Regions from separate parts of the Lysinibacillus sp. RC46 genome, predicted to be linked through region 1. Evidence: riboswitches for the same ligand, from Rfam matches in the RefSeq annotation. Region 1 holds a riboswitch; the other holds the start of a gene.
The links. Region 1 has a riboswitch for cobalamin ahead of ABH966_RS25250 (FecCD family ABC transporter permease). Riboswitches for the same ligand answer to the same signal wherever they lie in the genome.
Positions count from the first base shown of each region.

Region 2: it holds a riboswitch for cobalamin, as region 1 does, so the genes downstream of both, nikA (nickel ABC transporter substrate-binding protein) here and ABH966_RS25250 (FecCD family ABC transporter permease) in region 1, are expected to answer to the same signal.

Region 1 is NZ_JBGCCF010000047.1:7,878-20,468, reverse strand. It holds gene ABH966_RS25305 (hypothetical protein) at 38-253, shown strand; gene ABH966_RS25300 (YhgE/Pip domain-containing protein) at 316-1,488, opposite strand; gene ABH966_RS25295 (TetR/AcrR family transcriptional regulator) at 1,643-2,263, shown strand; gene ABH966_RS25290 (DJ-1/PfpI family protein) at 2,448-3,071, shown strand; gene ABH966_RS25285 (class I SAM-dependent methyltransferase) at 3,337-4,113, shown strand; gene ABH966_RS25280 (glucosamine 6-phosphate synthetase) at 4,245-4,643, opposite strand; gene ABH966_RS25275 (undecaprenyl-diphosphatase) at 4,916-5,530, shown strand; gene ABH966_RS25270 (NUDIX hydrolase) at 5,815-6,375, shown strand; partial or broken gene ABH966_RS25265 (IS3 family transposase) at 6,440-6,559, shown strand; gene ABH966_RS25260 (type IA DNA topoisomerase) at 7,193-9,322, shown strand; partial or broken gene ABH966_RS25255 (topoisomerase C-terminal repeat-containing protein) at 9,340-9,720, shown strand; cobalamin riboswitch at 10,136-10,320, shown strand; gene ABH966_RS25250 (FecCD family ABC transporter permease) at 10,441-11,499, shown strand; gene ABH966_RS25245 (ABC transporter ATP-binding protein) at 11,500-12,273, shown strand; gene ABH966_RS25240 (ABC transporter substrate-binding protein) at 12,333-12,591, shown strand, end outside.
Region 2 is NZ_JBGCCF010000004.1:14,585-27,175, reverse strand. It holds gene ABH966_RS04960 (hypothetical protein) at 493-774, opposite strand; gene ABH966_RS04955 (SHOCT-like domain-containing protein) at 785-1,174, opposite strand; gene ABH966_RS04950 (DUF2089 domain-containing protein) at 1,188-1,553, opposite strand; gene ABH966_RS04945 (C40 family peptidase) at 2,409-3,323, shown strand; gene ABH966_RS04940 (NUDIX hydrolase) at 3,683-4,111, opposite strand; gene ABH966_RS04935 (ABC transporter ATP-binding protein) at 4,249-5,046, opposite strand; gene ABH966_RS04930 (ABC transporter ATP-binding protein) at 5,059-5,832, opposite strand; gene ABH966_RS04925 (ABC transporter permease subunit) at 5,843-6,643, opposite strand; gene nikB (nickel ABC transporter permease) at 6,645-7,598, opposite strand; gene nikA (nickel ABC transporter substrate-binding protein) at 7,670-9,283, opposite strand; cobalamin riboswitch at 9,434-9,627, opposite strand; gene ABH966_RS04910 (hypothetical protein) at 9,793-10,092, opposite strand; gene ABH966_RS04905 (alpha/beta fold hydrolase) at 10,477-11,322, opposite strand; gene ABH966_RS04900 (VOC family protein) at 11,652-12,068, opposite strand; gene ABH966_RS04895 (hypothetical protein) at 12,232-12,591, shown strand, end outside.

The DNA.
Region 1 (12,591 bases):
TTAGTGGTGAAAAAGTAATAGTAAGGGGCTTTGTGAAATGGGAATACAATATAGCACAGCTTATTTTGAAAAATTGGATTTACTTGAAATTCTATATGCGGGGAAGGCAGCGTTAAAAGAAACGCTACCCACGCACAATGTCAGTAAAAATCATTTAGAACGCTTTGAACAAATAGAAGGGGCCATTGCTAAGCTAAATAAAGAAATTCGAATTCTTGAACTAAATATTATCCAGTCCGTAGATTCAAAATAAATTGAACAAAAAACTCATGCAAAAAATAATTGCATGAGTTTTTTGTATGGCTTCACTCGAATTTAAACTTCCCTTTCTTTCATATCAGAACTTAATCCTTCTGCTGAAACATCTTCTTCTATATAGGAACTACGTTTTACTACAGATAGAAGTAATACTAAAATACTTACAACAGCCATCCAGCATAATGTAACTGCTGCAGAGCTCCAAAGTTTTCCACTGAAGAAAAGAATCTCCTTTAATCCTTCAAACATAAAGCGGAATGGTAACCATGGATAAATCCAATCAGCGTAAAAACTAGGTAACATTTCTGGTGCAATTTGTAGAAGCGGTAAACCAAAGAACATTAAAAGTACGAAAATTGGTAAACTCGCAAATTGAATCCATGTAGTGATAGCTAGTATTAATAATATAAATGTTGCGCAAGTCAGTGATAAAAATAGAGCAACATGGTGAAAATCTGCAAACTCATAATCCAGCATCCAAGTGGAGTACCAAGTTAATAAATAGCCTCCAAATAAACCAATGATCATGGCAATCAATGCCTGAAATCCTCGGAATTTAAGTTGCTCCAATACAGAATTAAACTTGCGATTTCTACCCGTAAACCATAAAAGAATAGCACTGATTAAACTACTCATCCAAATAGGCTGGAAGAATGAAAGTGGTGCATTGCTTAATTTACCGGTTTCATGCACATTGACTATTTCACTTTGGATAGGCGTTGAATAAGTGCGTGCTTGATTAGCGTTTAACGGAATATTATTTTTTTTAGTAATTGCTAATAATTGGGCGCTGACATTGTCATTCATTTTTTCAACCATTGTAGATAAAGCTTGTGTAACCATAGTTGCAACGTTTGCATTTTTCCCTTGGTTTATATAAATTTTTAGCATTGCTGATGTAGGGGTTGGTGATTGGAATGAAGCGTACTTTTCAGAGAAATCTATAGGGATATAAATAGCTCCATACAATTCTTGATTCGCTAATTTTTCTTTCATTTCTTGTTCATTTTTTAATACTGCCCATTTAAACGGTGATTCCTTTGTCGCTTGTGAATTTTTTTGTATCATCTCGACAAAAGTTTGCCCCATGTTACCTTCATCCTCAAGAACAAGACCGATTGGAAGATCTTTAGGTGATGAATGGGCACCAGGGATTTGTGTTGCTACAAAAATGAAGGATAATAAGAGTACAGCCACAAACGCTATACCGAAAAACTTATTTTCTTTCATGAAAATTCTCCTTTCAGATAATGTACATCGTGTTGATTATTTCTAAGTTTGATTATATACTCTAAAAAAATCACTTCCTATAATCAAAAGCAGCCAAAGTGTTCAATACTCAACATATAAATAAATGTGTTCATTAAAAGGGAGGAATGACTCTATGTCAAAAACAGATCGACGAATTATACGAACGAAAAATGAAATTAAACAAGCATTTTTCTCTTTGCTTTCTGAAAAGAACTTTGAAGCTATCACCGTTCGAGATATTACGGAGCGTGCCAATATTAATCGAGGAACTTTTTATCTACACTACGTGGATAAATACAATTTATTAGAACAGTACGAGAACGAAATTTTTGAAAAATTCAACGTCATTTTAGATGAAACTACAAATTTAGAGTTGGATGTCAATCAGTTTTTAGATGAACGATTACCTGTAATGATCCGAATCTTACATGTGTTTTATGAAGAAGCTGATTTCTTAAAATTAATTTTAAGTCCAAATGGTGACCCTTTTTTTCATGAAAAAATGAGACAGTTTTTTGTGAGATATTTCAATACTTTTCTAGTTAATCGTATTGATAAAAGCAAATGGAGGTTTCCAATCGAATTAATATTAGCGTATAACTCAAATGCCATTTTAGGAGTTATTACGTACTGGCTACAACGCGATACGCAACAATCACCAGAGGAAATCGCTACTATGTTAATGGAAACAATGCTAAAAGGAACTTTTGAAGCTAGTGGATTACGTTCAATTATTGAAAAAGATAGTGAGTAGGGGGATAAATTTGTGAAGAAGTGCTGAAGAAGTATAGAAGGCTAGTAGTATGATGAATCTAATCAATATTTAAAAACGAATGATATTTTCCATTGAGTTACAAAATTAGTTGTATGATAAGTTAAATGGATAATCGTGTTATAATCGTACTTAAAGAACTATCATGGCGATGGGGGATCTTAAAATGAAAACAAAAAGAGTTGGCATTTTACTTTATGATTATGTAGATGTTTTAGATTTTACTGGCCCAGCAGAAGTACTAGCACTGACAACTAAGAATAAAGTCGAGGAAGCTCTTACTCTTTATAAAAAAGAATTATTACCTACGAAACCATTTGAAGTATTTACCATTTCGGAAACTGGGGAGCAAATTAAAACGCATTCAGGAATAAAAGTAGTACCTGACTTTAGTTTTGACAATAGTCCTGAATTAGATATTCTAATCATTCCAGGGGGACCTTTAAGAGCTGTGCAATCTATAATTAAAAACAATAAAATTCAAGAGTGGATTATCAAACATAAAAATAGTGAATACATATGCTCAGTTTGCACGGGTGCGTATATTTTAGGACATACTGGATTATTAAATGGCAAAAAAGCCACTACTCATCATTTAGCATTAAAAAATTTACAAGAAAAATACCCTGAGATTCAAGTAGTATCAGAAAGCAAAGTTATTCATGATAGTAACCTCATAACTTCTGGAGGTGTCTCATCAGGAATTAATATGGCTTTATATCTTGTTGAGCAAATTATGGGGAAATCTGTAGCGGAGCGAACAGCTAAAACTATTGAATTTGCACTTTAATATAACTGTGTCATCTAAACAAATGGCCAAGATTCACTTTTTAACTGTATCTCAATTGTTGCACTACGAACAATTTGGATACAGTTTATTTTTTTAAAAAGCAAAGTAAACACTCTCAAAATCAGAACGGATACTTCTGTGATAAGAATAACTTATGGAAATTAATAATTAACATTGATTTCACTTATGTACAAAATGGTTGTAAAATAATGTTAGCAAGAATATCCATCAAGATTGGCATAAAAAACAGAAAAGAGTGATGAAGATGGGCATTGATTTTCACAATAAAGACAATCAAACTACTTATACAACTCGACAAGCTGACCATTCGTGGATGGAAGCAATGAAAGAACTTGTCCCTATCATGAATACTTCTAAGGCTGCAGATATTGGCTGTGGCGGAGGCATTTACTCGAAAGCATTAGCAAATATGGGCGTACCTTCTGTAATAGGTGTGGATTTTTCACAGGCTATGCTCGTTGGGGCTAAAGAAAACTGTAAAGACTATCATACTATTACTTTCAAGCAAGGAAATGCATTGGCTACAGGCTTGGACAATGACAGCTTCCAGTTAGTACTGGAAAGAGCTTTAATTCATCATATCCGAGATTTAAAGGATTGTTTTCAAGAGGCATACAGAATTTTGGAGGATAAAGGGGTTTACATTATCCAAGACCGGACACCTGAAGATTGTTTATTAAAAGGTGATGACCACCATATTAGAGGCTATTTCTTTGAGCGTTTTCCAAAATTAAAGGAGCAAGAAATAAAACGCAGACATAGTAGTGAGCTAGTAGTTGAGACACTTAAGGCAATTGGGTTTAGCGAGATTAAAGAAGTAAAGCTATGGGAAACAAGAAATGTCTATGAACAGAAAGAGCAATTGTTAAAAGATTTACGGGAAAGAACAGGCAGAAGTATTTTGCACGAATTAGACGATGAAGAATTAAATGAATTAGTGAATTATATTGATAAGTCGATTTCAATTGAAGGTTCTATAGTTGAAAAGGACAGATGGACCATTTGGAAAGCTGTGAAATAATCAATTCTTTATAAAGTGTTGAGGGGAGTTATCCGTCGGTAGAGTGGTTCAATCCGTCAGTTAGGCATTTCTATCCCTCGATTCAATAAAAAGAAGCTCTCGTCGCTTTTCAAACGAGAGCTTTTAACTATTTATTTACCTACTAAAGCGAGAAGGTATTTATCTCGATCTGCTTCCTCCTGCATTTTATTATCGACCAGCATTGCACCGTTTCTCACATTTGTCATATCACGGTCAACTAAAAATTGAACATTCACTTTCGCGGCTTTATTATCGACAGGACATTCTCCTTTAAATTCTACAACGTCCTGCCCTTTTTGAGTTTCAAAATAAACCCAGTATGGATTTTGACAAGCGTTAGCAAAGCCCGATTCTATTGTTTTACTACTATTTTCGAATGAATAGTTTTTTACATATGTAATATATTCATTATCTGTAATGTCCTTTTGTGGACCGTAAAAATACCAGAACACCCCTAAAATTCCGATTGGCACAATCCACAGTATATTCCTTTTGCTTAATTTTCCCATATTGGAAGCCCCCTTTATAAAAATATTTTATCATCTTTATACTGATTTTTGCTAGTTTACTATAATATTTTCTAGTTTAGGATTTAATATTGTAGATAATGATTTGGGGGAGATATGGATTTTTTCAGTTTCATCTGTGTTTTGTTGATGAATGGAAACTATGAGGCGTATGATGACGTCATGTATGAAAGGGTAAGCAAGTATTCAACTGGAAACAGCGCATATTTGAAAACTTTAATTTACTGAGAAATTAAAAGCAAGGAGATTTAAAAATGAATTATGAAGTATTTCAATGGATTAATGATTTAGCTGGTCGCTATCCTTTACTAGATAAAGGGATGATTTTCATCACTGATAGCGTTCCTTATGTCGTAATCGTATTTATGTTATTTTTATGGTTTACAGCAAACAAAGAAAAAAGGACAGAAAAACAATATACTGCTTTTTACATTGTCTTTACATGTTTACTTGGATTGGGTTTAAACGCACTCATTCACTTTGTCAACTATCATCCACGACCATTCATAACGTATAATGTTCATCAGTTAGTACCACATGCTGACGATTCTTCATTTGTAAGTGATCATTCAGTATTAGTATTCTCTTTAGCATGTACGTTGCTATTACGAAAAGACTCGTGGAAGTATCCTGTATTAGTATGGGCTATCCTAGTAGGGATTTCACGTATCTTCGTCGGAGTACATTATCCAGCCGACGTGATTGGAGGAGCCCTTCTGTCATTTGGGGCAAGCTTTGTCATTATCAAGTTCTCCAAAATATTGGAGCCGGTTGTACAAGTTCTGTTCAATATCTATAACAAACTAACGAAACATATCCCTTTTTTAGCGAAGTTCGGCCATAAAGATCTGAGTCATGGGAATAAATAATGCAAAGATGAAGAGTCGCATTTTAATGCGGCTCTTTATTTTGTTAACAAAAGAATAAATATAAAATCATATGTATCAATAAATAAAGGTTTTAATTTCAATGCGAATTGGCACTATCATACATTCTGCAATTTGTAGGACAGTTCTTCCTTTTTCATTAAATATGATCCGCTACTATGGCTCTGTTAAATGAAACTATTGATATTTGAAACCTACCTGAAATCTTAGTATAATTAGTCGGAATATTGGTACTTTTAGGTTTGTAGAGGGAGGGTTGCTTAAGTATGAGGTGGAAGACATTAAAATCAGAGTTTTTATATAAGAGTGAATTTGGTAATTTAAGAAAAGATAGATGTCAACTTCCTAATGGCTTAGTCATTGAAAATTACCATGTAAATGAATACAGTGATTGGGTTAATGCGGTAGTTATTACAAAAGATAAAAAGCTTGTTTTAGTTAAACAATACAGATATGCAGCTAACGGAATTTTTCTAGAGATACCTTCAGGCAAAATAGAAGAATGGGAGACTAATCAAGAAGGAATTCTGAGAGAAGTTAAAGAGGAAACTGGATATATTTCTAAAATAAAACCGATTTTATTAGGAGAATATTTCGTGAATCCCGCTACACAGAATAATAAAGTTATAACGTATCTTATCTTAGATGCATATAAGGCATATGAGCAAGATTTAGATGATACTGAAAATATTGAAGTTAATTTAATTGGTTTTGATAGTTTTGAAAGCTTGTTTAAAAACAAGAAAATTCTAACTCAAATGTTTTCAATAAGTGCTTACTACATGGCTAAAGACTATATGCGAACAAATAGACTTATTAAATATTGATATGGTTCCCCTATGGTAGACAGAAAAGAAAGTAAATTAATCTGTCTATTATATGGGATTGTTTATGGCACATTTTGAACAGGAACTCAAGGACTATATTCACTATTACAATCACAAACGAATGAAGAGAAAATTAAAAGACCTAAGCCCGGTGGTTACCTCTCAGGTCTTAGAAGATGCTTAACTAAATATGTCTAACTTTATTGGGTCAGATTATATTTTTACCAGTTTTTTAAAAGTCTCAAAATCTAACTTTTAATTGGTACCCATAATTCAACTTCGCATTCATTGGATTTCCATTCAAAAGTACTTCAAGAATTTCTTTTTCGCTATATTTCGAAACATTGTATTTATTTGTAAAAATCTCATTTTCAAGTTTATCAAATAAGAGCCTTGAAATTCCATCATTTGTAGTAAGTACTACATAAGATTGTGAAGATATTTCTAAGTGAAGGGATTTTTTAATTTGTGCAATTGTACATAAAAAATATTGCACTTTTATTTTAATAACTTAACTTTCGAACTCAAAAAAAATGTATCTGGTACTAACTTAAAAGATCAGATGCAATTTTTTTATTAGTGTTCTTCTTGAGCCAACATGTGCAATTATTGAAGATACAATGAACTGTTCCGGAAGTTGTAGCTTTAGAAGGGGATACCGCCAACATTTAAAGATTTTAGTAAGTGATATTTTAAATTGTTTAAAGTAAAATAGTAGTAAGGTATTTCATAATAAACTCAACTAATCTGATTAGTTGAGTTTTATGTTTATATATTAAAAAGTTACTAAAATATTTTAAAGAAGATGTGATGATTAATGGGGAAAATCGCCATTTTGGCAGAGAAACCATCTCAAGCAAGAGCTTATGCTGATGCATTTAAAATTAAACAAAAAGAGAAAATATTTATTGAATTGGAACCTTGTTCTACTTTTCCTGAAGGTGCAGTAATTACCTGGGCAGTTGGTCATCTTGTTGAATTAAAGGAACCAAAAGAATATCAAAAGGAATGGGAGAAATGGTCGCTTGGATCATTACCTATCATTCCACAAAAATTTGAAGATAAAGTTGTCTCTAAAATGTATTCACAATTTAATGCAGTAAAAAAAATCTTTAGTGATCCGCAAGTAACAATGATTTATAACTGCTGTGATAGTGAACGTGAAGGTTCAAATATCTTCTACTCACTTTTAAAAATGACAAAAGTAAATAAGCCTGTTAAACGATTATGGATCAATTCATTAGAAGTTGAGGAAATTCGAAAAGGTTTTAATAATATGCAAAGTAATGAGCGTGATCTGCTCATGTACCAAGAAGCAAAAACACGTCAAATTAGCGATTGGTTAGTAGGCATGAACTGTAGTCGCCTATATACGCTACTTTTACAAAAAAAAGGCTTTAAGGGTAGTATCTCCATCGGACGTGTGCAATCGCCAACCGTATATTTAATTTATAAAAGACAACAGGAAATTGAACATTTCAAGCCTGAAAATTTTTATGAAATTGAAGGGATCTTTAAAGCACAAAATGGTGTATATAAAGGGAAGGCAAAGTTAAAAACAAAAGAGCGTGCAGAGGCTGTGCAATTATTGCAACAACATGGGGTTGAACCGATGGATACAGGTCTAATTACGAGTGTAACGAACAAAACGAAGCGTATTGCACCACCCAAACTACATGCGTTATCAACATTACAAGCCAACGCCAATAAACGTTGGAAATACAGCCCGTCGCATGTGTTGAAACTTACGCAATCACTTTATGAGAAAAAGCTCGTTTCTTACCCACGTACCGATTCACACCTCATTACACATAATGAGTTTGCCTATTTAAATGAATCATTGGCAAAATATCAGCAGCTCGTTGGAAAGCCATTTAATGCGATTAATCGCGGGAATAACAAACGCTATGTCGACAGTGCCAACGTTGGGGAGCACTATGCTATTATTCCAACGAAAAAAGTGCCAACAGAAAAAGCGTTACAATCAATGAATGCTGATGAAAGAAATATTTATTTCGAAATAGTCAATACGACACTCGCCATGTTTCACCAAGATTATGAATACGATGAAAAAACGATTATAACGAATGTCAAAAATTTAGAGTTTAAAACGGTAGGGAAAACAGAACTTGTAAAAGGTTGGAAAGAATTGTTTTTAAGTGAAAAAGGGATGCAAGAGCGTGAGGAATCGTTACCTGTTGTTTTCCAAGATGAAATGGTACAAAGTAAGGTTTCTATTCTAGAAGGCACAACTACGCCTCCTAAGCCTTATACAGAAGGGCAACTCATTACGATGATGAAAACATGTGGTAAATCAGTTGAGGATGAAGAAGAAATCGAGGTGCTGAAATCGATTGAAGGTATTGGTACAGAAGCAACTCGAAGTGGCATTATAGAGACCATTAAAAAGCATGGATTTATTGAAGTACGAAAAAACATAGTGAGCGTTTTGCCGAAAGGGGAGCTTTTATGTCGGGCTATCGAAGGGACATTACTTTCAAGTCCATCTATGACTGCAAAATGGGAAATTTACTTAAATAAAATTGGTCGTGGAGAAGGCTCTGCAAAACATTTTATTGAAAGCATAGGCAAGTTTATTACTCAATTAATAGCGGAGGTACCTAAACAATTAGAGTCACTTTCAATTGAAGCTGAGCAGTTTAAACCAGCTGCTGTGAAAGATATTGTGCCATGTTCGACATGCAAAGTAGGAAAAATAGGTTTGCGTAAAAGTTTTTACGGTTGTTCGAATTATAAAAATGGTTGTAAGCAAACGTTCCCAGAAAGGTTACTAGGAAAAAAACTAACTGAAAAGAACATTAATGATTTATGTAAGATTGGTAAAACAGCTGTGGTTAAAGGGTTTAAGTCAAAGAATGGTAAACAATTTAATGCGTCACTTCGTTTGGTAGAAGGAAAAATTGAATTTGAGTTTAATGAAAAGTAATTGCGGATGAGATTTTTTTCACCGTCAATGCCGTTCAGACGATTAAAAATAGTGAAGATGTGACACTCAGCAAAGTAACACGAGCGAAGAAGAAATTTGAAGTAGTAGGGAAATGCCCATTATGTGGTCATAGCGTGATCGAAGGACAAAAAGGCTTCGGCTGCAGTAACTGGGAAAAGGGCTGTAAATTTGTCATCTGGAAAAACGATGAATTTTTAGCCGCGAAGAAGAAGAAGCCTACCAAAACAATGGTGAAGAAATTGCTAGCCGATGGAACGGTATTGGTAAAAGGCTTAACAAGTAAAAAAGGTTCTAAATTCGATGCTCAATTAAAATATGAAAAAAATACTGACAACGAATATTTTAGTTGGAAGATGGAATTTGAAAAAAAGGATTAAAATTAAGCATTTATGAATCTTGTTGAATTAATTCTCACTACCCTAAACAATTATTTTATGAAATGAAGGTTATCTCAACCTAATGACTTCCAAGTAGAAAAGAAAATCCTTTGTATTTTTATAATTTCCATTTATAAAAATAGATAACCAAAATAGAATGAAAGATTTGTTAGTAGATCATGTAGAGTGTTGCCCTCACTGATATTGAATATCGAGACTAATAGCGTACTATGAGGAATTTGTATAGTAAGGTAAGATAAATTATTGTCTAAATTTATTTTATTTTTCCAATAGTAATTAATGTTTAACAGTTCTATTTTCTGGCTATTAATCTCTCGTTTATTACTATTTTTACTTTAATGTAATATATAATGTAATTGCTATCTGGAAAATATTCTGATATTGTTCCTCTTATAACTTAATAATTTTTGTTGGTGCGAATGACATTGTTCGTTTGCTTAAAAGGGAAATCGGTGCAAATCCGATGCTGTCCCGCAACTGTAATGGAGAGTCTATACAATATGTCACTGTAGCGAGCTATGGGAAGGCGTATAGATGATGAACCTAAGCCAGGAGACCTGCCAATAAAAGCAACAAACTTACATAGAACCACGAGGATGGTTGTAGTGACTGGGAAGAGACGCCCTTTATTTAACTATGACATCCTCTTGTAGACAAGGGGATTTTTTTATGCCCTTTGCTTTAAGAGAGGAGAGCGTTTTGAAGAATCCAACAACTAGAAAAATCAACCTACTCTTATTAGTGTTGACTGGTGTCGTTCTAATATCCTTGACGTTAGCGATAATGGTAGGCTCTGTGTCTATAACACCTAGTATTGTATGGCGCATTATTTTATCGCATATCCCGTTCAATCCACTTGGCATTACAGAAGATTGGAGTCGTTCGCAGGAAATCATCATCTGGCAAATTCGTACTCCCCGCGTAGTACTTGCCATAATAGTCGGAGCGGGTCTTGCAATTTCGGGAGCTGCTATTCAAGCTTTAGTTCGCAACTCAATCGCAGACCCCTATATTTTAGGTGTATCTTCCGGTGCATCTGTCGGGGCGACGTCTGTTATTTTACTGGGCGCTTTTTCATTTTTAGGTATGTATGCGCTATCACTTGCGGCTTTTATAGGTGCGACGATTGCAGTACTAATCGTGTTTTTCTTAGCACGAGTTGAGGGGCGAATTTCAGTTATTCGATTATTATTAGCCGGAATTGCCGTGTCACTAGTTTTGTCAGCAATGACGAATTTTATGCTGATGATGGCGAAAGAAGAGGGCGGTATAAAGGCAGTGATGTATTGGATGATGGGAAGTCTGGCTGGAGCGAAATGGGTAAATTTAATGATTCCGTTCGTTGTTTTAACGGTCGTCTACGTAATTTTACGTCTTCATGCACGTCATTTGAATTTACTTTTACTAGGCGAAGAATCTGCTGTTACGCTGGGGATTAATTTAGAGAAATTTCGATTGCTACTAATTCTATTAATTTCCCTATTAACAGGTGTCCTTGTTGCTGTAAGTGGTGCAATTGGCTTTATAGGACTGATTATTCCACATATCGTACGCATGATTGTCGGCTCAAATTATAAGTTTGTACTGCCAGTCAGTGCATTAATTGGTGCGATATTTTTAATATGGGCTGATGCAGCTGCGCGTATTGTGATTGCACCTGAGGAAATGCCGATTGGAATTATTACTGCTTTATGCGGATGCCCATTTTTTATATGGATGTTGCGTAAGCAAATGTATTCTTTCGGGGAGGAAAATTAGATGGTATACGTAGCAAAGAACCTTACTTTTGCCGTGCAGCAGGTGAAAATATTAAACAATGTTTCTGTACATATTCAAGAACGCGAGTTTGTGGGCATAATTGGACCTAATGGCAGTGGGAAATCGACCCTATTAAAAAATATGTATCGTATGCTACAACCTCAAGAGGGAGAAGTATTTTTATTTAATGAAAATATTTACAAGCAATCTTCAAAGGAGATAGCAAAGCAACTAGCCGTCGTAGGGCAGGAAACACCAGTGCTTTTTGAGTTTACTGTTAAGGATCTTGTTGCAATGGGACGTACACCGCATAAAAGGCTTATGGAAGTGGATACAAAAGAAGATCTAGCTATTGTCGAGGAATCGATGCAGCAAGCAGGCGTACTGCATTTAAGTGAACGTACTTTTAGTTCATTATCTGGTGGTGAGAAAAAACGAGTCGTTGTTGCAAGGGCTTTGGCGCAACAGGCTAAGGTTATGGCATTAGATGAGCCAACGAATCATTTAGATATTCAGCATCAACTCCAGCTTATGGATTTAATACAGAGCTTGCCGATTACGGTCATTGTAGCCTTGCATGATTTAAATATTGCAGCAACTTATTGCGATAAAATTTATGTTTTAAAGGACGGAGAAATTGCGGCGTATGGAACTCCGTTTGATGTATTAACACCCTCATTGCTACAAAAGGTGTTTGGTGTACATGCAGAAGTTAATGTACATCCTGTCACGAAAAAGCCGCATATTTATTATATATCTGAGCAATTTTTATAGTTAGTTTAAGAGACTTAGATTTCTTTCAATATATTTTTTAGAAAAAAGGAGAAGTAGACATGAAGACATTAAAAAGCGTATGGCTTGTTCTTGCAATCGCAATGCTAAGTATTTTAGCGGCTTGTGGTAACGAGGAAAAACAGGATTCAGCATCGCAAAGTGAACAAGTAGAACCAGCAAAAGCAGGAGCAACGGAAGTAACGATTGACAATAACGATACGACACAAGTCTATTCGCAAGCACCTAAAAAAGCAATTAGCTTAAATCAGCATGTGACAGAGATTATGCTAGCGTTAGGCTTAGAGGATTCAATGGTCG
Region 2 (12,591 bases), on a different contig from region 1:
TATTCCCTTAGCCTACGGTTCGAACAATACTTGAATGGAGTGTAATTTACGGTCTAACTATTTTGTTAATAGCAGTGGTTGATGGGGGTTTTTTGACCAAATCCTAAAATTGTAGACATGATATTGCTCTAATGTATGGTCAGTTCCACACAGGGTAACTCAACTTGGTTGTTACGACTTAATACAACTAGAGGTTGTTTGGTTCCACCGTCATTACATATAGATTACCCAGAAAAGTAAAAATACTTGACCTGACAAACCGTCACCCAGTATAAAACTGGGGTTTTTTTGTTTTTTCTAATCAAGTATAAGCTTTTCGGAACCTCCTCCTGTAATACAAAAAAGGATTCTTTTGATTCATACATCCGGAGTACCGTATGTCATCAAAAGAATCCTTTTATTTTATTTTGCATATCCAATTCAAATTATAATAAAGTAAATACAAGCTAATTTTCTCTTCAAAATACCAGTCAGTTGAACGGTGTATTGTAATTATAGTTTAACCTTAACCTCAGTACCGTCTTTAGCTTTGACATCGACTAGCACGATTCCCTTATAATTTTTCAGTTTCTTGACAATAGGCTTTAGCGTTTCTTTGTCAATTAGCGGAAAGGTAAAGTCCAGTTTTTTTCTTTCGAAGTGCTCTCTTGTCCATTTGTTTGCTTTATGCTGAACAAATTTTGAAGACAAAATTGAAATAACAATGTTTAACATAGCATATGGAAGTGGAATGGTGAACCGAACGTCTTTTGCTTTCACTTTTACATACATCATAAGCAAATCTCTATTCAATAATGACCGAAACGGTATCCCCGTTAGCCGATTTAATATCAACAATTTGGCCATCTAATTCATTTTCGATTGCTTCGATAATAAGGTTGATGTCTATATCTTTAACGTATTTTTCCGATTGAGGAATACTCGCTGCGATGCTGTGTCCAGCCATTAATACAACCTTAACAAGCTTTAAAGGTAAATTGACCGTGACGTTATCATTTTCGGCTGATACAACACGGATTTTTAAAGTTTTATCTAAGTATTTAGTCGGTTTTTCTAAAAGGTTCTCCTCTGTTTCTGCTTTCTCTTTTAATACTTGAATCAGTTCCGATGCCTTGTCTGCATCAATCTTACCTTCTTGAACCATTGTTAACACTCTTGAGATTTCCTCTTTCATAGTAAATTCCTCCTTATTCTTCTTTTAAGAGTTTAATGGCTTCTTCTGCTGTGATTTCGCCATTTTCCAACATAGTGACAACTTTTTTCTCGTCTACTTCATTTTTCTTCTTCTGCACATATCCAAGGGATGAAATGATGTCTGTTAGCTTTCCTCGTACTGTTGGATACGAAATCCCTAGTTCCTTTTCAACTTCTTTGATATTCCCTCTGCATGTTAAAAATACTTCCACAAAATGAAGCTGATCCTTTGATAAGGATGCCAGCTTAGATAATTCAAACTCATTTTCAATCGTCGTGTGACAATGAGAGCACTGTAACCTTGTAATTTTCAATGTTTTACTGCAGACAGGACAATTTGTGATTACTTTATAAGCCATAATTAAGTCCTTTCCTTTTAGTTGATTTGATTATATAACACAAAGTTAAAAATGTGAACAATAAAATTAATTTTTATAATACCTAAAATCAATAATGTTAATTCGTTATTTAATATTATTGATTATCTATTTCCTTTGAATAAAAAAACTCCATAGGTCTTTCACGAGGATGAGAGATGAAAATGTAAGCAAGCTACATGTCTTTTTGAAGTGATTGATATCTTCTGCAAGATCGCATCAAGACTAATGGTTTCATCTAATACAATCAAATATGGTTTTAAAGTAAGAGCTCTTGCGAGGTTGTCACGTTGTCTCTCTGTTTTGCTAAAATGCTCGAAATTAAGGAGAGGTTCTTTTAATACCTCAAAAATCGTCCGCTTCGGATTAAAAGACAGCCTGCAAATGGTCGACAAGTTTGAAAAGTAAGGCTTAAATCCAGCTAATAATCGAGAAGTCATTAAAAAATTAACTGAAAAGGGCCAACAGGTTTATGAATATCAAAAAGAGCTAGGAATTGATGTAAAAATATTAAATCGACTAGATGAGTTTACAATAGATGTTTCGAAAAATTTATGAAGATCGCCTCCATCTTCAGTGAAATAACGAGGGAATCACTCAAACTTCAATTGGATAAAACATCTAAATTAACACTTTAGCCCCTTTTCATCCAATTATTCTAACTTTTTTTAGTAAAATTGCCCATGATTGTTGCAGAAGTTTTACACAGTTAAAATTAAGGTTTCAATTTTGCTGTTTAAAGGTAATCGGTAATATTATTGAAAAATAACTCGTGCCTGTTTCATGCTATTCTTACTTTATTCAATTGCGAAAGCTTTTTGAAAGGAGTAGGTTTAATTGAAGAAAAGATGGTTATTACCCATTTTCGCATCGTTTATGTTCTTTACAGGTATGGGTGTTCATGATGCAAAAGCGGCAACAATAGCAGATTTAACAAGTACAGCAAAAGCATATATAGGTGTTCCTTATCAATATGGAGGAACAGATATTAAAACAGGTGTAGACTGTTCAGCATATACACAAATTGTTTTTTCTAAGTTAGGGATTTCACTACAACGTACATCTACAGCTCAATATCAGCAAGGTACTTCGGTTGCTAAAGATCAGTTGAAGACTGGGGATCTTGTATTTTTTAATACTTCGGGAAGTGGGGTTTCCCATGTTGGCATATACATAGGTGACAGCAATTTTATTTCAGCTACTACAAGTTCTGGGGTTAAAATCGATAAAATTAATGATCCTTATTACTGGGGATCTCGTTACGTAGGAGCAAAACGCATTGCAAACTTCACTGAAAATGACTTGGGAGAAGTAAAAGGCACTGACGTCGACTTTAGCGTTTATGCATCGCGTGGAGAGGTAGCTCTTAAACTGGCAAATCAATTACATTTAGATACTAGTAATACCAATTCAAGTTTTCCAGATGTAAGCCCTACGTCTAAATATGCAGGTGCTGCGGAAGCACTAAGAAAACTTGGCGTTTTTACGGGTGATGTAAACGGAAAATTCAATGCAGGTTCTCCTATAACACGTGGTCAATTATCGAAAGTTTTAGTGGAAGCATACCATTTAAAACAACAAGGAACAGCACTACAATTTGTTGATGTTCCAAGTACGCATTGGGCTTACAATTATGTAGCCATTCTCTCTTCCAATAAAATTACGATTGGTAAAGGTAACAATATGTTCGGGGTGGAAGACAATGTCACACTAGTACAATTAGATACCTTCCTTCAACGATTAGCCCAATAACTTCAATAAAAGGTGTTTCATCTATGGATGAGATGCCTTTTTTTTCGTTCTTTTGCTTCTGGGCAATATCATTCCACACTCCCCCATACTTCCAATCACTATATGTATAAAAAAGCCAATACTAATTGTACTGGCTTAAAAATTATTCAGGATTATTCATTGTAAATCAGTGTGTGCATTGAGATTTTTTTGTGTCATGTGTAACCTCACCACTCTACTTCTCAACCAATAGAAAATTTATTTTGAAAATAGATTGATCAAAATGGAGTTTCTTTTTTATAAAGCTTGATTTTCCTTAATTGAACTATAACACCCAGTCACAATGTACAAGTAAGAAAGCTCTTAACTAATTTAATGATCTAAAGCAAATCGACTAATCCGTCTGGAACTAATTTTAATTTATTATCTGTAAAATCGCTAATTGGCTTCCAAAGCAATTTAAAGATTGCGCCATTATCTTCTTGTCCGAAAAAAGAAGGTTTTTCATAAAAGGACTTTTCAACAAATTCAGCATCATATACAAAAACTACTTCGTGTCCAAGGTCGCCGTTATATGTAAATATGTTTTCAATTGTACCTAAATAGTTTAAGTTCTTTATATTTGCCTCGATTTCTTCAAGTACTTCTCTCTTTATTGCATGAGAACTTGTCTCCCCATATTCAATTCCTCCGCCAATTGGCCGATAGTAATGATCTCCCTTTACTTCATCGAAGCCTTCAGAGACAAGTATTGAATCGCCTTTCCTAAATACACAAATAGCAATTGCTCGAATTTGACCTTTCTTCATCCTATACCTCCATTATCTTCAGTGATTTTGCAAGATTTTTCCTTATTATAACAAATGGATAGATAAATGTTATATAACTCCTTGCTTATTTTTGTTGGAATAGCTAAGTAATTCTAACTCAAGATTATTAAAATCTTTTATTTTTTTATCGTTCTTTCTCGAGGATGCGATGGCAAAATAGCATTGTATAGTTCTAGAGATACAGGGTGCTTGAATGCACCATCTTTCCCAATCTCCTCAACTAGCTGACCGTGCTGCATCACGAGGATTCGGTCTGACATAAAACGTGTTGCTTGTAAGTCATGAGAAATGAAAATGTAAGCAAGTTGCATGTCTTTTTGGAGAGTTTGTAGTAATTGTATAATATGCTTCTGCAAAATCATATCAAGACTACTAATGGCTTCATCCAATACAATCAATTTCGGATTTAAAGCAAGAGCTCTTGCAATGTTGACACGTTGCTGTTGCCCACCACTAAGTTGCGCAGGATATTTTTGAGCGATTGTTCTATCTAACTCCACGCAGTCTAGTAATTCCATTACTTTATGTTGTCTCTCTGTTTTGCTGAAACGTTCGAAATTTAGGAGAGGTTCTTCTACTATCTCAAAAATCGTCTGCTTCGGATTAAATGAATGATAGCTATTTTGAAAGACAGCCTGTAAATCTCTACGTATTATTTTTTTGTGCTTACTTGTTGTTTCATAAAGATTAATTCCTTGAAATAGAACCTCACCTTTTGTTGGTCGTTCAATTCCTAAAATAATGCGGCCTAATGTACTTTTGCCTGAACCACTTTGACCGACGATTCCTAAACATTCACCCTCCTGAAGTGAAAATGTTACATTTTGTAACACAGGAGCTTCCTGTCCTCGTTTGAACATGAATGGTTTGTGAGCATAATGCATCTCTATATTGTTCACTTCTAGCAGCGTCATATTTTTTCACCTCTAAAACATAATTCTTGATTGTAAAAGTTTCTTTGTATAAGGATGCTGAGGCGCATCAAAAAAATCATAGACATTCGTGTGCTCAATCATTTCACCTTGATACATCACGGCCACATCGTCAGCTAGTTCAGCAATAACACCTATATCATGTGTCACAAGAATAATAGCAGCCTCTGTTTCCGAACGAATACGATCAAATAATGTTAATACTTGTTTTTGATTGACTGTGTCAAGGGCTGTCGTTGGTTCATCTGCAATATATATAGAAGCTTGTATCGCCAATGACAAAGCAATCATCACTCGCTGTAACATTCCGCCACTTAATTGGAAAGGATAATAGCGCAAAAGCTTTTCTGGATTGGGTAAATTGACTTTATACATAGCATCAATGGCAATCTGTCTCATTTCTTTTTTAGTCATTACAAAGTGAGCTTTTAATGATTCCCGAAAATGACTTTCGATTGTTTGAATACGATCAAAAGCTGTAGACGGATTTTGCATAATCATAGACAGATGCCTTCCGCGATACGCTCTCAATTTAGCAGCTGATACATTCAATAAATTTTCTTGTTGGTAGATGATTTGGCCTTGTGTGATCTGCGCCGAAGCCGGTAATGATTGCATGATAGCGCGGCAAAGCATTGTCTTGCCACTACCACTTTCCCCTATAATCCCTAAGACACGCCCTTTATAGGCTGTCAAATTGATAGAGGTTACTATATTTTTCTCACCGATTTTTACCGTTAAGTCTTTCACTTCTAAAACTTTCTCCATAATTACCCCTTTACTGGTCAAGCTTCTTGAAACTACTTGCCAAATGATTCAATAATAGCACAACAAGGACGATGGCAAGTCCAGGATAAAGCATTAATTCAGGATGTTGACGGATGTATTGTTTTCCTTCATTCACCATCATTCCCCATTCAGGGATGGGGGCCTGCACGCCAAGTCCAATAAAGGAAAAGCCTGCAATTTCTAAAATAACCTTTCCTATATCTAATACGACTATTGTTACGATAGGTGGCAGTAAATTGGGGATATAATGGCGTTTGATTAATTTGATTCCAGAAGTGCCACTGATTCTTGCTGCTTGAATAAAATCTTTTTCGTTCATTCCAATAAATAAACTTCTTATCAATCTTGAATAATAAATAAATTGCGTAAAAATAAGTGCGATCAACACATTTTTTAAGCTAGGACCTAATAAACCTAAAAGTCCAAATGCAAGGACAAGTGTAGGAAAAGCTAATAAAATATCACATATTCGAATAAATAGGAAATCTATCAGGCCTCGTTTTAGCGCAACAAAAGCACCTAGTAAGATCGCTAAAAGAATGGCTACTATTTGAATGACGAGCGCTGATCCTAAAGAATAGCGAATACCTAAAAGCAATCGTGAAAAAACACATCTTCCTAAATGATCTGTACCTAATGGATAGTCCCATGTTGGACCTGAAAATTTCTTTGATATATCGACTGCTAAAGGGTCATGAGGCATTAAAATTGGCGCAAACAGTCCTAACAAGCCAATGACTAGCAGTATCGTTAGACTAAATAATCTGAGTTCTTTATGTAATAGGCTCACTTCAATCTCTCCTGTCCTTCATCATCAGATGAGGATCCAATAGACGATGCAATACATCTGTGCATAAATTTGCAAGCACATAAATGACAGCAATAATCAATACATAGCATTGTACAACTGGGTAATCCCTGTTAATAATGGATTCTATTAAATACCTCCCAAGTCCTGGCCAACTAAAAACCTGCTCTACAATTACTGCACCACCTAGTAAATTACCAAGCGTCATACCTAACACAGTAGCTAGCGGGATAATAGCATTTCTCAAAACATGGCGTACGAGGATCACAGAGTTTTTTAATCCTCTTAGCTGTGCATATTGAACATACTGCTGTTGTAATTCCTCAATGATGGTTGTACGGATAAACTGAACGATCAGTCCAATTGTTGGTAAAGCTAATGCGAATGCAGGTAAAACCAGATGTGCTAGTGTGCCCTTTCCATTTGTCGGGAAGATCCCTAATTTCAAGCTAAATATATATAACAGTAAAAAACCTAACCAAAATGTTGGAATCGATACACTCATAATAGTCAATAGTCTAATGATTTTATCGATGATGGAATGCTTATATAATGCACTTATGATCCCTAATGGTATACTTAATCCTAAAATTAACACAAATGCAGCAACTGCTAATTCAATGGTAGCGGGTAATTTCGCGAAAAGTTCATGTGCTACTGGTAATTTACTAACAAAAGATGTACCAAAATCTAAATGCAAAACGCCTTTTATCCATAGTAAGTATTGAATAAGAAAAGGTTTGTCTGTTCCAAGTTCTTCACGCAATGCTTGAATGGCTTCTGCTGTTGGTGCAACTCTTGCCAATCTAAGAATGACCTCAGCAGGTTCTACTGGAACGAAACGAATAAATACAAAGGTCAGGATGGATACGCCCAATAGTACAAACGGTAAAGTCAAAATTCTTTTTAAACAAAACATCCATGTCGATTCATACATGCTGTCACTTCCTAATCAATCCTATGATAAAGAGAGAGCTGTCTTTGATAAACATACTCTCTCTTTTACAGTTATTTTTCTTTATCCATTTGTGCAAATGGAATATCATATTCAGATGCACGTGGAGCAAAATCCTTCATATATGGCTGATAAATCACGTTATTTGTTTCGTAAGATATAGGATAGAATAGTGCTTGATCATGGAACATTGTTAAAATATCCGTATAAAGTTGCACTCGCTCTTTTTCATCTGTACCTACTAATAGTTGATGAATGTTATTATCGATTTCTTTGGCATTTGGTAAGCCTAATTTCGCTTCATAGACACCATTAGCGTTTGGTGTAGCTGATTCATTAGCAAAGCTATGTGGATCTGTTGGTGGTCCATTTGTACGCCAGAAATTAATATCAACTTGATCATCCATTAATTTTTGCAGACCTACCATCACATCTGCGCCTTCTAAATTCAATTGTACACCTATTTTTGCTAGTTCACCTTGCATTAGTTCTGCCATAGGTTTTTGAATCGCATCTGTCGCAATGTAGATTAAATCTAATGTTAGTGGCTGTCCGTTTTTAGAGCGAATTTTTTCACCCTTCTGTAGCGTCCATCCCGCTTCATCTAGCAATTGTTGCGCTTTTTTCGGATTATATAAAATTGGCGCTAAATCAATATTGGCATAAGGCACAGCATCCCAAAATAGTGTATTGGCCACTTTTTCAGTACCATGTGTAATACTGTCAACCATCTGTTCCTTATTGATTGCATATTGAATCGCTTGACGTACCTTTAATTCTGCTAACGGTCCTGATTGTGTATTAAACAGTAGTGCTCGCGTAGATAAAGGTTCAGACGTAGCAGTTTTATATTTCCTGCTATCTTTTAAAAACGTATAGTTATCTAAACTAATGATGCCACGACCATATATTAAATCTAATTCTTCATTTTCAAAGGCCAACGAAATAGATTCTGAATCAGGGATAATTTTTACTTTTATTTGTTCTACAAGAGGTTTTTCTCCCCAGTAGTTTTCGTTGCGACTAAATAAAGCATATTCATCCTTTTTGTAATCTGTTAATACCCATGGGCCTGTCCCAATTGGTGCTTTGATTGAATCTTTTGTCGCATCACCATTAGGGAATCCATTATCACCTAAAAAACGGAAAGGTCTTACGAAGGCAAGTTCGTTTAAGACAGGGTAATAGGGTTCATCCAATTGCAAACGAATTGTAAAGTCATCCACTTTCACAACCTCTTTAATATGATTAACCATGCCCATCCAAGAATGCATATCACGATTTGCTAAAACTGCATGAAAGTTACGAATCACATTGTCTGCATTAAAAGCCGTTCCGTCAGAATACTTGACATCTTTTCTTAAATGGAAAACATAAGAAGTTTTGTCCTTTGAGATGTCCCAACTTTCTGCTAGTTTCGGCGTAATTGTTCCGTCATCGTTATATTCAACCAATGATTCATAGACCATCGCTTGTGCTGTCATTTGATTTGGTAAATATGTATGGGGATTTAATGGACCTACATCTAATGGCCATCCAATCGTTATCATTTTTTCGTCAGTCTGTTGTTTCGTTGCTGTCTCTTCCTTTTCAGTGCTTGTACAGCCAGTAAGTAAACTGAACATCATAACAAGCATGAAAGGAAGTAAGTACTTTGTCAATCTCATTTTCTGTCTCCTATCTTTGTTTGTGGTGCACTAAATGAAGAATCTACAGAGTGAAAAAAGGCATAAAAAAAACCTTATTCCAAAAGAATAAGGACAGAATAACTTACTGTGAGTAAGCCCCCATCCATCTCCCTATCTTTCGTAGATCATCAATGAATCTCCTTACAAGCAGGCATTCTGGCTCATGAATCATGATTTTGCTTCACCTTCCCAAGTATTCACTCAGTGGTAATCTAAACAAAACTCCTCATTTACAGCTGCGGGACAGCATGGGATTTACACCCATTTTCCTTTTAATTGAATGAAAGCTTTTCTTCATTCAAACTTGTAATGATTGCTATGAAATTAGTATTAAACATAACATGCTCAAATGTTCACGTCAATTTTATTTTCTGAATATAATAAAAACCTTATAGTAATGACTAACATAATAAGACCAGGAATCTTAGTCCTGGTCTTGTACAACATCGGTTGTGTAAATAAGAAAGTCTTATGGAACAGAAGATAAATCAAAGATGTTGTACACAGGACATGGCAACACCATCTGTGGAGAGCTTTGTAACGCTTCTCTTAAGTACATAAGAACCCCACTGCTTATCTGTGGGAGTAGTCAGAAAGATGTTGCGGATAAAGCCAGGCATCTTTTTTAATGATTCAATGCTCTTGGCTGACTTAAGACAGCTCAAATGATACGCCTGTTCATCAATACTTGCGTTGAAAAGGGGATGAGTAATATCTAGGATTGGCAATTGAATATCATGCTCGAAAACCGCATAAAGAATACGCTTATTTTGATTTACATTCTCCACTTTATCACCACTCTTTTTAACAATTTTTATTGGTGTTCAAGCAACAAATAGATAACCTTTATTTCGGAAATATTTTATCTTTTCCCCAATCTTCTTATAATTAAAGCATTCGTTAGTTGAAGTGCAATAACTTCACCATCTTTTTACAAAGAACGTATCCGATTATTGCTCTAACAAATAAAATATCGGTAGTAAAATCAATCCTAGTAGAAAAAGCACTGGAATCGCGGAAACAATTAAAGAAAAAATTCTCAACTTGCCCTTTTGGCTAAAAAATGCAGCTAGAAATGAGGCTACTATTAAAGAAATGACCACAACGTCCCCAATTTCCGAGGTTCCGTTCACTTCAATTGGTGTAATATTTTTTTGCAATCGCCACGTAGCTCAACATTTAGATACCCAGTTATGAATTTCATTAGCTACTTTTTTAGGGTTATCCCAATGAACCATATGATCAGTTGCTTCCATTGAAACAATGGTGACATTTTCTATATGCTGTTTTAATTTGTTGATTCCAGTTCTTCTAGCGTTTATTAACTCTTTGGGAAGAGTTGCGTGGATAAGAATCAATGGTGATTTTATGTATGGATAAGCTGTTGTAAAACTTTCTCTAAAAAATGCTTTAATAATAGATAATACAGTAAACTTTGAAGTAATAAGTTCATATTTTTCTCTTTTATTAAAAAGTGTTTGAACCATTTGTTCAATTTTTTCATTCCATCGGTCAGTATATTGTTGGTACTCCCCGATTACATCAGCCCAAGTGTCAAAAACCGAGGAATGCTCCATATAATCATTCCACCCATCATATACTTTAGAAAAGGTCATATCTTCTTGGAAATCTGGAAACGTATAGCCACCATCAAGTAAGATAACCCCTTTAATTTTTTTAGGGTACATTTTAGCATAGTGTAAAGCTATATCAGCTCCCCAAGAATGGCCCAAAATATAAAAGGGTTCTTTTAAGACTCGTTCGAATACATCGTTATACCATTTTGCAAGACTTGAAAATAGATAACCATCTTCATTTACAAAAGGAGATGTGCCTCCGTGACCTGGATTATCAAAAGATAATATATGAAAATCATCTTCTAGGTATTCAGCTAACTCAGAAAAGACTGCCCCACTATTTCCAAGTCCGTGTAAACAGACTATTGTGGGTTTAGTGTTCTTTCCTAATTCGTAATAATGGACATCCAACTCTTTAACACATAAACTAATATCCTTCATAATACCTCCTGTTTAGAATTAGTTATATTTGTTTATTTCTACACATTATTACAATGGCCCTTCTTCCACTAACCTCCCCCGTTAGCCATCTATGTAGCGCAAAAATCAACATTTCACCACAGAAAATGAAAGATTATTACGTTCTTTCATGGGAGTTGTATAGCAACATTCTTTTAGAATACAGCCTTTACAATTGACTAATTTTATCATCAAAAGTTTTATATCTTGTTCCACTAAACAGACCGTTAGTTGAATAGCAACTATCTTTTTGAATGATTAAACATAAAGTCTAATCATTCTTCTTGTACTAAAGCACCTATTTTTGTCATTCAGTCCCATACAGACCAAGCAGCCTCGATATGATTACCTGATGGGTCGGTAAAGACAAAATATTTAGCATTTTCTCCACGCATCATAATCTCGATAACTTCTATACCGTTAGCCTTTAATGATTGATGTGTATATTCAAGATCTGGACAATTCAACGTAAAAGTTTGATACAGGCGACCATCGCGTAAAAAATCTGCTGTTGTATGATCCTTTGTTTCTACAAGGAGTAATACAACATATCCTTCTGGCGGTGTTAATACTGCCACATAACCAATATCATCCTGAAATTTTGGTGCTTTAAGCTTAAATCCTAGCTTATTCTGGTACCATTCAATTGTTTCATCGATATTATTAGCTGGTAAATAGAGATAGCCAATTCTACTGAATAATGACTTTTGCTCTTCAGTAACTTCCAATTTCCTCACTCCTGATTAAAAAATTTAGGTTGGTTAATACTATTCTATAAAATCCAGTATATCCCTTTTTGCCATGGGAATTGTTCGACAAATGTTTTTTACTAACGACGCAGAATATTTGAATAAGTTTTGGAAACAATACACCTAAAAAGGGCTTGAGAAAATGAAAAGAATTGTTTTTGTTGTCTTACTTTTATTAGTTCCAATTGATGCTGTTGAGATAGTATCTGCTAGTTCTCTACAATTAACAAAAGATACATTTGAAGCCGATGAACAGCAAGAATTATCAATAAAACAAGCGATTGAATTAGCCTATCCGCCTGCATTGAAATGGAATAAAAATGCTCAATTAAAAGATGCAATAAATATTGATTTAGATAAGCCTGGAAAGTCAATCGGAAGTAACGGCAAAAGAAAGCATTGGAATATTTTATTTGGAGTGCCAGAAACTAATAAGGCTTTTTTAGTAACCATTCATGACGGAAAAATAGATGATACAAATGATTTAACGAGTGATGGTACT